DNA from 2 places in the Ferdinandcohnia sp. FSL W7-1320 genome. Region 2 is predicted to be linked to the other one. Evidence: predicted binding sites of a transcription regulator. Region 2 holds the regulator's gene; the other holds the start of a gene.

Region 1 (4,221 bases), 850 kb from region 2:
TGTTATGCACCCAGAATCACCCGTTAATTAAACGAGATATTCTACAAACCAATCTTTAATATGGTCAAGGCGTGCCACCCTTAATTTTGGATTTCCGCTTCTAGATAATTCATGGTTAGCACCTGGGAAACGAACAAATTTTGTTGGTTTCTTTTGGTGTTTCAATGCAACATAGAACTGCTCTGCCTGTTCGATTGGACAACGGAAATCACGCTCACCATGGATGATTAATAAAGGAGTTTCTACATTCCCAACATATTTGAGTGGTGAATGGTTCCATAACTTTTCAGGATCTTCGAGGAAATTGCCTTTTAACTCCCACTCAGTAAAGAAGTAGCCAATATCACTTACGCCATAAAAGCTAAGCCAGTTTGAAATTGAACGTTGTGTAACGGCGGCTTTAAATCGATTTGTATGACCGACGATCCAATTCGTCATGAAACCACCATAGCTTCCACCTGTTACACCAAGTTTTGTTTCATCAACAAAATCAAAATGATCCACTGCATAGTCAGTTGCTGCTATCACGTCTAAATAATCCTTGCCGCCATAATCACCTCGAACAGCATCAACAAATTGCTGACCATAGCCATGACTACCGCGTGGATTAGTAAAGATAACAACAAATCCCTTACTAGTTAACACTTGAAATTCATGGAAATACGTATTGGCATACATCGCATGAGGACCACCATGTACTTCAATAATTGTTGGATACTTTTTACCTTCTTCATAACCAACTGGCTTCATCACCCAGCCATTAATTTCCCAACCATCTGGGGCATTAAATGTAAAGCTTTGCGCATCAGACAATTCAATATCCTGTAAAAACTTTTCATTTACATTTGTGAGTCGATTTATTTCTCCAGTACTCAAATCTAAATAATATAAATCCCCTGGTTCTGTTGGTTTACTGATACCAACAACTGCCTTATGATTATTTACTGTTAGTGCAAATACATGCTGGTTCTCGAATAATGATGGATAGACTTCACCCTCAATAGATCCATAATAAACCCCTGTACTACCATGGTTAGTTAATAGAAAGTAAAAACTTCTACTATCTTCGTTCCAGATGACACCAGGATTGGATCCCCCTAATTGGAAGTCAGCAGCAACACAATCTCCTACATAAGCATCTAATTCACTTGTTAAACAAGTTAGCTCAGCACTTTCAATTGTATATAACCAAATTTTTGGTAAAGTGGCTCCTGCAAATTCTTGTTCATGTCCAACTAATGCAATATATTGGCCATCAGGAGACCAAGAAGGAGTACCAAAGTTCCCTGAGCCGTTCGTAATCTTTTCATAGCTCTTATCTTTGAGCGACATCACATAGACATCAGAAATCAAGTTATAATCTGAATCCTCATTGATATCTCCTACAAATGTAATTTTTGATCCATCAGGAGACCAACATCCTGCCGTATAATCATGTTCCCCTGATGTTAATTGCTCCACTGCACCAGTAGCTACATCTACCAATGCAAGATGTTGATTTTTGTTATCTAGAAATCCTGCTGCGTCAGATTTATAACGGATTCTTTCAACGATCATCGGTTCAAGATGTTTCTCATCTTCTTCCTTCTTCTTCCTTTCTTTATCCGTAACGCTCTCGTCATGTGCTAATGAAGTAGTAAATAAGATCTTTGAACCATCCGGTGACCAGATCGGATTTCGTGCTCCATTTGCACAATATGTAATTTGTTTTGGTTCACCACCATCTGTATGCAAGCAATAGATTTGCTGTTTTCCAGAACGATTCGATACAAATGCAATAGATTCTCCAGTCGGGGACCAACGTGGCGACCCATCTCTCACATCACCAAAAGTCCATTGAGTAACTTTACCCTCAACAGCGCCAACATATAAATGTGAGTTATACTCGTGCTTATCCTTATTAATTTCAGTCTCCACAAACACAAATTTGCTTCCATCCGGAGAAAGCTGTGGATCATTGACTGTTTTTAATTCATATAAATCCTCTGCTACGATGCCTCTACGTTTTATCTCTGTCATTCTTCTCCCGTCCTTTGTTTACGAATTGTCATTGTAGTACCTCATACATGATGCACCACTAATAAAAGTATTTCGACACTAGAAATACTTTTTCCTTCTCTCTTCTTGATTCTTCTAAAAATATGTCTTATCATATATACAAACATATGTTCTAAAAAAGAGGGATAATCATGACAAGAATACCTGAGGATGACCGAGCTATTTTTGAAAAAGCTATCTTTTTACCTATGGTTCTTACCATCCTTAATCGTGATCTGACAGCAATAGAAACCGCTGGCTTTAAGTTAAAGAAGCCATATCTCCATTTACTTGAACATACAATGAAGATGGTTCAAAAAGACCTCTATACAATTAAACAACAAATGAAAAAGAAAAATATGAAGGTATGGGAAAAACAAAGAGATGAGGCATTCACATTATTTTCATTCATGTATCGAGGCTATGAAGAGGAACATAACTACTTTAACCCACGGATTCGAAATGAAGTTCAACAGTTGCTTGAATCTTATTTCATCGAAAAGACAATGACTAACAATGAACAAACGTAAGGCTGGGAAAACCAATTCATTATTGGCAATCAGATTAGTTTGGAATACTTGGATCGTTTTGAGGATTTAATACAAAATTTATGCGTTTATTTGGCTTGTCCATTCTATTGGTAACAATCGTTCGCAGTTGTGCAGTTCTATGGAGTTGGTTTTGAAAGGAGCCTTTCGAGATTTGCAATTTAATGGCTTGCTTATTTGTAAAAATAACAGTTGTGTTCTCGTTCACACTGTATCTACAATCTGAAACATAGTTATGAGATAGCCATGCGCAGTCTTGCTTTGTTGGCGATGCGGTAGGAAATAAAAAAATCTTATTAGACGCTTCAACAATAATCGGTGCTTTATGGGTTACCCCCATAATTTCACGTGTCCCTTCTTGCCTGCCCTTAAGCGAGCTTCCAAAATAACGGCAGCTTCGGTCAACAATCTCAGTCGGCTTCATAGCAACAACATATTCACCTTCAACTTCAAGTACCCTTGAACAAGTATTTTTACCAATTTCAATAGGTAATACCGCCATAGTGTCTGGATTAATTTCATATTCCATCAAATAATTCGTTTGCTTAACCTCCATCTATTCATCCCCCTTTAAATTATTCTAATATTTTTACTAATGGAAGCATTTTCATATTAGCATTACTAGGTATTTATAACTATACAGTTCACAAAAAATTCACAAAAAAAGAGTGGAATTCTTTCTAAAATGTTTTTTTGGATGCAAAAACATTTTTAAAAGAAGACCACCGAGTTTATTTTCTGCTATGAATTTTCATTTATTTGTCCTAGCTCTTTTTCGGCCAGATAGGAGTTTGCTTGTTCTAATGTCGTATGCTCATCCACCGAATTACCCGCATAAGCAGATTCTGAAAGAAAAGGATTATTTGTGTCTAGGACATTTGACATGCCGAAAACTGGATTTAATGGTGTATTCTTTGGGATATCGTGATTTGAACCCTCATCTAAATTATTTTTCATATTTTTCCACCTCCATTCTTATCATGCATGAAAATATAAATTATCATACAAGAATTTAACTTTAGTCAGTTAAAGTTTGCCTAGACACTATTAGTATTCCAAATAAATTTTTAAAAAGTCTAAAAATTCGGTTGATTTTACGTGTCCACCTAAATATACTATTAAAAAGGATTAGGAGTGAGCTTTCATGAAAAAAAGAAAAACATACTCTGAGATCATGAAGTCACGGGATACGAAAAATTTCAAAGCACCTAGGGAATCGGTATTAGACATATATATTCAAATGATTATCGATGAGAGCCTATTTAAACGAAGAAAAGAGCTTTTGGAAACGAGGGTTAATGAAGCAATTGACTCAAAAAATGAAGGATTGTTTATGGAAGCTTCAGCGGAGTACCGCAAATTATTTAACAAAACGTCATAATATAAAATTGTAAAGTCCAAGAATAACCGAATAAAAACTGACTAACAATATGTTAGCCAGTTTTTTTTAGGCGTCTTATTTTGAAAATTGTGCTTCCTCGGTAGAGCCTTTTAAAGCAGTCGTAGATGATGTTCCTCCCGTAATAACCTGTGCCACTTCATCAAAATATCCTGTTCCTACTTCACGCTGATGTCTTGTAGCTGTGTACCCATGCTTTTCGCTTGCGAATTCAGCCTCCTGAAGCTCTGAATATGC
Region 2 (4,221 bases):
TCACTTTGTTCACCATTTCTTTTTACTGTTTCCTCAAAATGAGTATAGACCTCACTTGGAATGTGAAAATCATTTTCAAACGTCCAGTTATACGCTTCCTTCGTTAATTTTAATTCATCGGCTCCCAATGGTTCACCGTGTGCCTTTGACTTTCCAGCTCGGTTTGGAGAACCATAACCAATTGTCGTTCGAACTTCAATGAGAGCTGGACGTGCTAAATCTCCTTTAGCCTCCTCAATCGCTTTATCAATCGCTTCTACATCATTCCCATCCTCAACACGTAGATATTGCCAGCCATAGGACTTATACCTTTGTTCGATAGATTCTGAAAACGCTTGATTAAGATCACCATCAAGGGAAATATCATTAGAATCATACAAAACAATTAGTCGACCTAATTTTAGATGTCCTGCTAATGATGAAGCCTCACCTGATACACCTTCCATCAGGTCACCATCACCACAAATGGCATATGTATAATGGTTAACAATTTCAATTGAGTCATTATTATAGACACCCGCTAAATGGCGTTCTGCCATCGCCATTCCAACAGCCATAGCAATACCTTGGCCGAGTGGGCCAGTAGTTGCATCGACACCTGCCGTGTGGCCATACTCAGGATGCCCAGGGGTCTTACTGCCCCATTGGCGAAACTGCTTTAAGTCATCAATTGTTAAGTCGTAACCAGATAGGTGTAACATACTGTACAATAATGCAGAGCCGTGTCCCGCAGATAAAACAAATCGATCACGGTTGAACCAATGTGGGTTTTTCGGGTTATGTTTCATATGTCGAGTCCATAAAGCATATGTCATGGGTGCTGCTCCCATTGGCATACCTGGGTGTCCTGAATTTGCCTTTTCAACAGCATCAATAGAAAGTGTTCGAATTGACGCTATCGACAAGTCTGTTAGTGATTGTGTCATAAAAATAAACATCCTTTCAAGAGTTTCTAACGAACTAACATAAAACATAGCAGTTCTTCATTGATAGTATGCACAAAAAAAAAGAATACATAGAAATCTATGTATTCTTTATTAATGCAATCTTTTCCGCTTACTATTTTTCAGTTTTTCTGGGGTTACATCATTACCCTCTGGATCAACAACTTTTACAGAATGTAATGTATTAGTCATTGAACTTCTAAAAACACGTAGGTACTCTTGTCTAAGCTCTTGCTGTTCTTCTTTTTCTTTATCCGTAAGACCAACTGTCTTCGCTTTTTTTGCAAGAGCATTGATCCGATTGATTTTATCTTTTGAAAGCATAATTATTACTCCTTGTTTATTCTTTTCTAAATCATAGTTCATAGTACTAGATGAAAAGATATTTTACAAGTCATCCACATTACGCATTTAGCTTGCACTAATAATAACCATTCCCATACTTAATAAAACAAATAGTACATAATAGATAAATCCGCCTTGTAATTTCCTTAACATCTTTATTTCACTCCTATAGAATGTTTGTTCGTATTTTATATTTCTATTATAGACCGAACATTTGTTTTGTGTCAACAAAAATTCGAACTTATGTTTGTATAATCTAGTAAAACATGCTATACTCAACTTAAGAAATTCGGTATTTGTCGAATTTACTAGGTCACCTGAACAGTGAGATCGAAGAGAAGATTTAAATACATATATAATATAAGTGCAAGGGGATGAGCGAAGATGACAACGAAGCTTTCTAAAAGACAGCAGGATATATTGAATTACATAAAACAAGAAGTTAAAGAAAAGGGCTACCCACCTTCCGTAAGGGAAATTGGGGAGGCTGTTGGTTTAGCATCAAGTTCAACAGTACACGGACATTTGTCCAGACTAGAAAGCAAAGGCTTGATTCGAAGAGACCCTACTAAACCTCGCGCGATTGAAATTTTACAAGTTGACGAAAATGAAACAATTCCAACTGCAAACGTTGTGAATGTCCCAGTCATAGGTAAGGTTACTGCAGGACAACCAATTACAGCTGTGGAAAATATTGAAGAGTACTTCCCATTACCTGATCGTTTTGCTGCCCATGATGACCAAATTTTTATGCTTGAGATAATGGGAGATAGTATGATCGAAGCGGGGATTCTTGACGGAGACTATGTGATTGTTAGACAACAGCATTCAGCTAACAATGGGGATATTGTTGTTGCAATGACAGAGGAAGATGAAGCGACTGTAAAACGTTTCTTTAAGGAAAAAGATCATATCCGCTTGCAACCGGAAAACTCAATGCTCGAACCGATCATCCTTAAAAACGTAGTCATATTAGGAAAAGTTATTGGCGTATACCGTACAATTCATTAATCTAAAAAAGGAACATTTCTAAATGAAATGTTCCTTTTTTATTAGCAAAAAAACCCTTAACACATCCACGTGTTAAGGGTTCATTTATTAATACATAGTCATGTATTGCTCTCTCTCCCATGGATGAACCTGGGTACGGAACATATCCCATTCGATCTCTTTTGCTTCAATAAAGTGTTCGAACAGATGTCCGCCTAATGCTTTGATTAACACTTCATCCTGCTTAAGCATATCCAATGCAAGAGATAAAGTTGGTGGTAAATCCACAATGCCCGCTTCATTACGCTCTTCTTTATTCATCACATAGATGTTTCTGTCAACAGGTGCTGGTGGTGTCAATTTGTTTTTGATACCATCTAATCCTGCAGCTAATAGTACAGCCATTGCCATATAAGGGTTTGCTGCCGGGTCAACTGAACGCACCTCGACACGTGTGCTTAAACCACGTGAAGCTGGGATACGAACAAGTGGACTTCTATTTTGAGCAGACCAAGCCACATAGCAAGGTGCTTCATAACCAGGTACTAGTCGTTTATATGAGTTTACAGTTGGATTTGTAACAGCTGTAAAATTAGGCGCATGCTTTAAAATACCTGCAATAAAATGTCTAGCATTATCACTTAATTGTAGATCCGCATTAGGATCAAAGAATGCATTTTCCGCGCCTTTGAATAATGATAGGTTACAGTGCATTCCTGAACCCGCTACTCCAAACAATGGTTTTGGCATAAAGGTTGCATGTAAACCATGTTTACGAGCAATTGTTTTTACAACAAGCTTAAAAGTCTGAATTTCATCACACGCTGTTAAAGCATCCTCGTATTTAAAATCAATTTCATGTTGTCCAGGTGCAACCTCATGGTGAGAAGCTTCAATTTCAAATCCCATTTCCTCAAGCTCTAATACGATATCACGGCGGCAGTTTTCACCAAGGTCTGTTGGCGCTAAGTCAAAGTAACCACCATTATCGTTAAGTTCAAGAGTTGGTTCACCTTTTTCATTTAACTTAAATAAGAAAAACTCAGGTTCAGGGCCAAGATTGAAATCCGTAAATCCTAGTTCTTCCATTTCTTTCAAGACTCTCTTTAAGTTGTTACGAGGGTCCCCTTCGAATGGAGTACCATCCGCATTATGAATATCACAAATTAAACGAGCAACCTTCCCTTTTTCTGCAGTCCACGGGAAAACTACCCATGTATTTAAATCTGGATATAGGTACATATCTGATTCTTCGATACGAACAAAGCCTTCGATTGAAGAGCCATCAAACATCATTTTATTGCTCAATGCTTTTTCTAATTGACTTACGGGAATTTCAACGTTTTTAATTGTTCCAAGAATATCTGTAAATTGTAAACGAATAAATTTTACATTCTCTTCTTTTGCTAAACGAAAAATATCATCTTTCGTATATTTGGACATTGTGTTTCCTCCCCAAACCTAGTTGTAAGTATAGTTTTGTAATCAATATGCTATTAATGAAAAAATCTCGACATATCATTATGATGCGGACCTGACTGCTTTTTAAATCTTCCAGCTTGCAATAATTCATTTCTTAAAAGTTTTCTCAGCTCAGAATTAGATATTTCCTGTTTCACAGGCTCAACAGGCTTTTCTTCCGCAACTTGTCCTGAATTTCGGACTGCGAATATTTGTTTAATTCCTGCCAAATTGACCTTTTGTTCGATCAAGCTTTTTATTTCAAGTAATCGATCAACGTCATTAAATGAGTATAGTCTTCGATTTGTTTCAGTTCTTGCTGGAGAAATCAAACCATTTTCCTCATAATAGCGAATTTGCCTTGCAGATAATTCAGTTAATTGCATGACAATTCCAATCGGAAAGAGTGGCATGGAACGCCGAATTTCATCACTCATATGGGATCCTCCTTTTCGCAATGAATAAGTTAATATTATATGAT

What was found. Region 2 encodes LexA, which represses DNA repair genes until DNA is damaged. Its sites were predicted from a motif close to CGAACATATGTTCG; they were not measured.
Region 1: the regulator LexA is predicted to act here: its motif matches at 2,159-2,172, upstream of NST91_RS19280 (YhjD family protein).

What each region holds. Positions count from the first base shown of each region.
Region 1 covers NZ_JBBPAM010000001.1:3,914,599-3,918,819, forward strand. Annotated here, with positions in the region: gene NST91_RS19275 (S9 family peptidase) at 28-2,019, opposite strand; gene NST91_RS19280 (YhjD family protein) at 2,190-2,567, shown strand; gene NST91_RS19285 (competence protein ComK) at 2,602-3,141, opposite strand; gene NST91_RS19290 (hypothetical protein) at 3,327-3,542, opposite strand; gene NST91_RS19295 (IDEAL domain-containing protein) at 3,730-3,966, shown strand; gene aceA (isocitrate lyase) at 4,042-4,221, opposite strand, start outside.
Region 2 covers NZ_JBBPAM010000001.1:3,069,363-3,073,583, forward strand. Annotated here, with positions in the region: gene tkt (transketolase) at 1-926, opposite strand, end outside; gene NST91_RS15215 (DUF896 domain-containing protein) at 1,038-1,268, opposite strand; gene lexA (transcriptional repressor LexA) at 1,674-2,300, shown strand; gene glnA (type I glutamate--ammonia ligase) at 2,388-3,722, opposite strand; gene NST91_RS15230 (MerR family transcriptional regulator) at 3,776-4,177, opposite strand.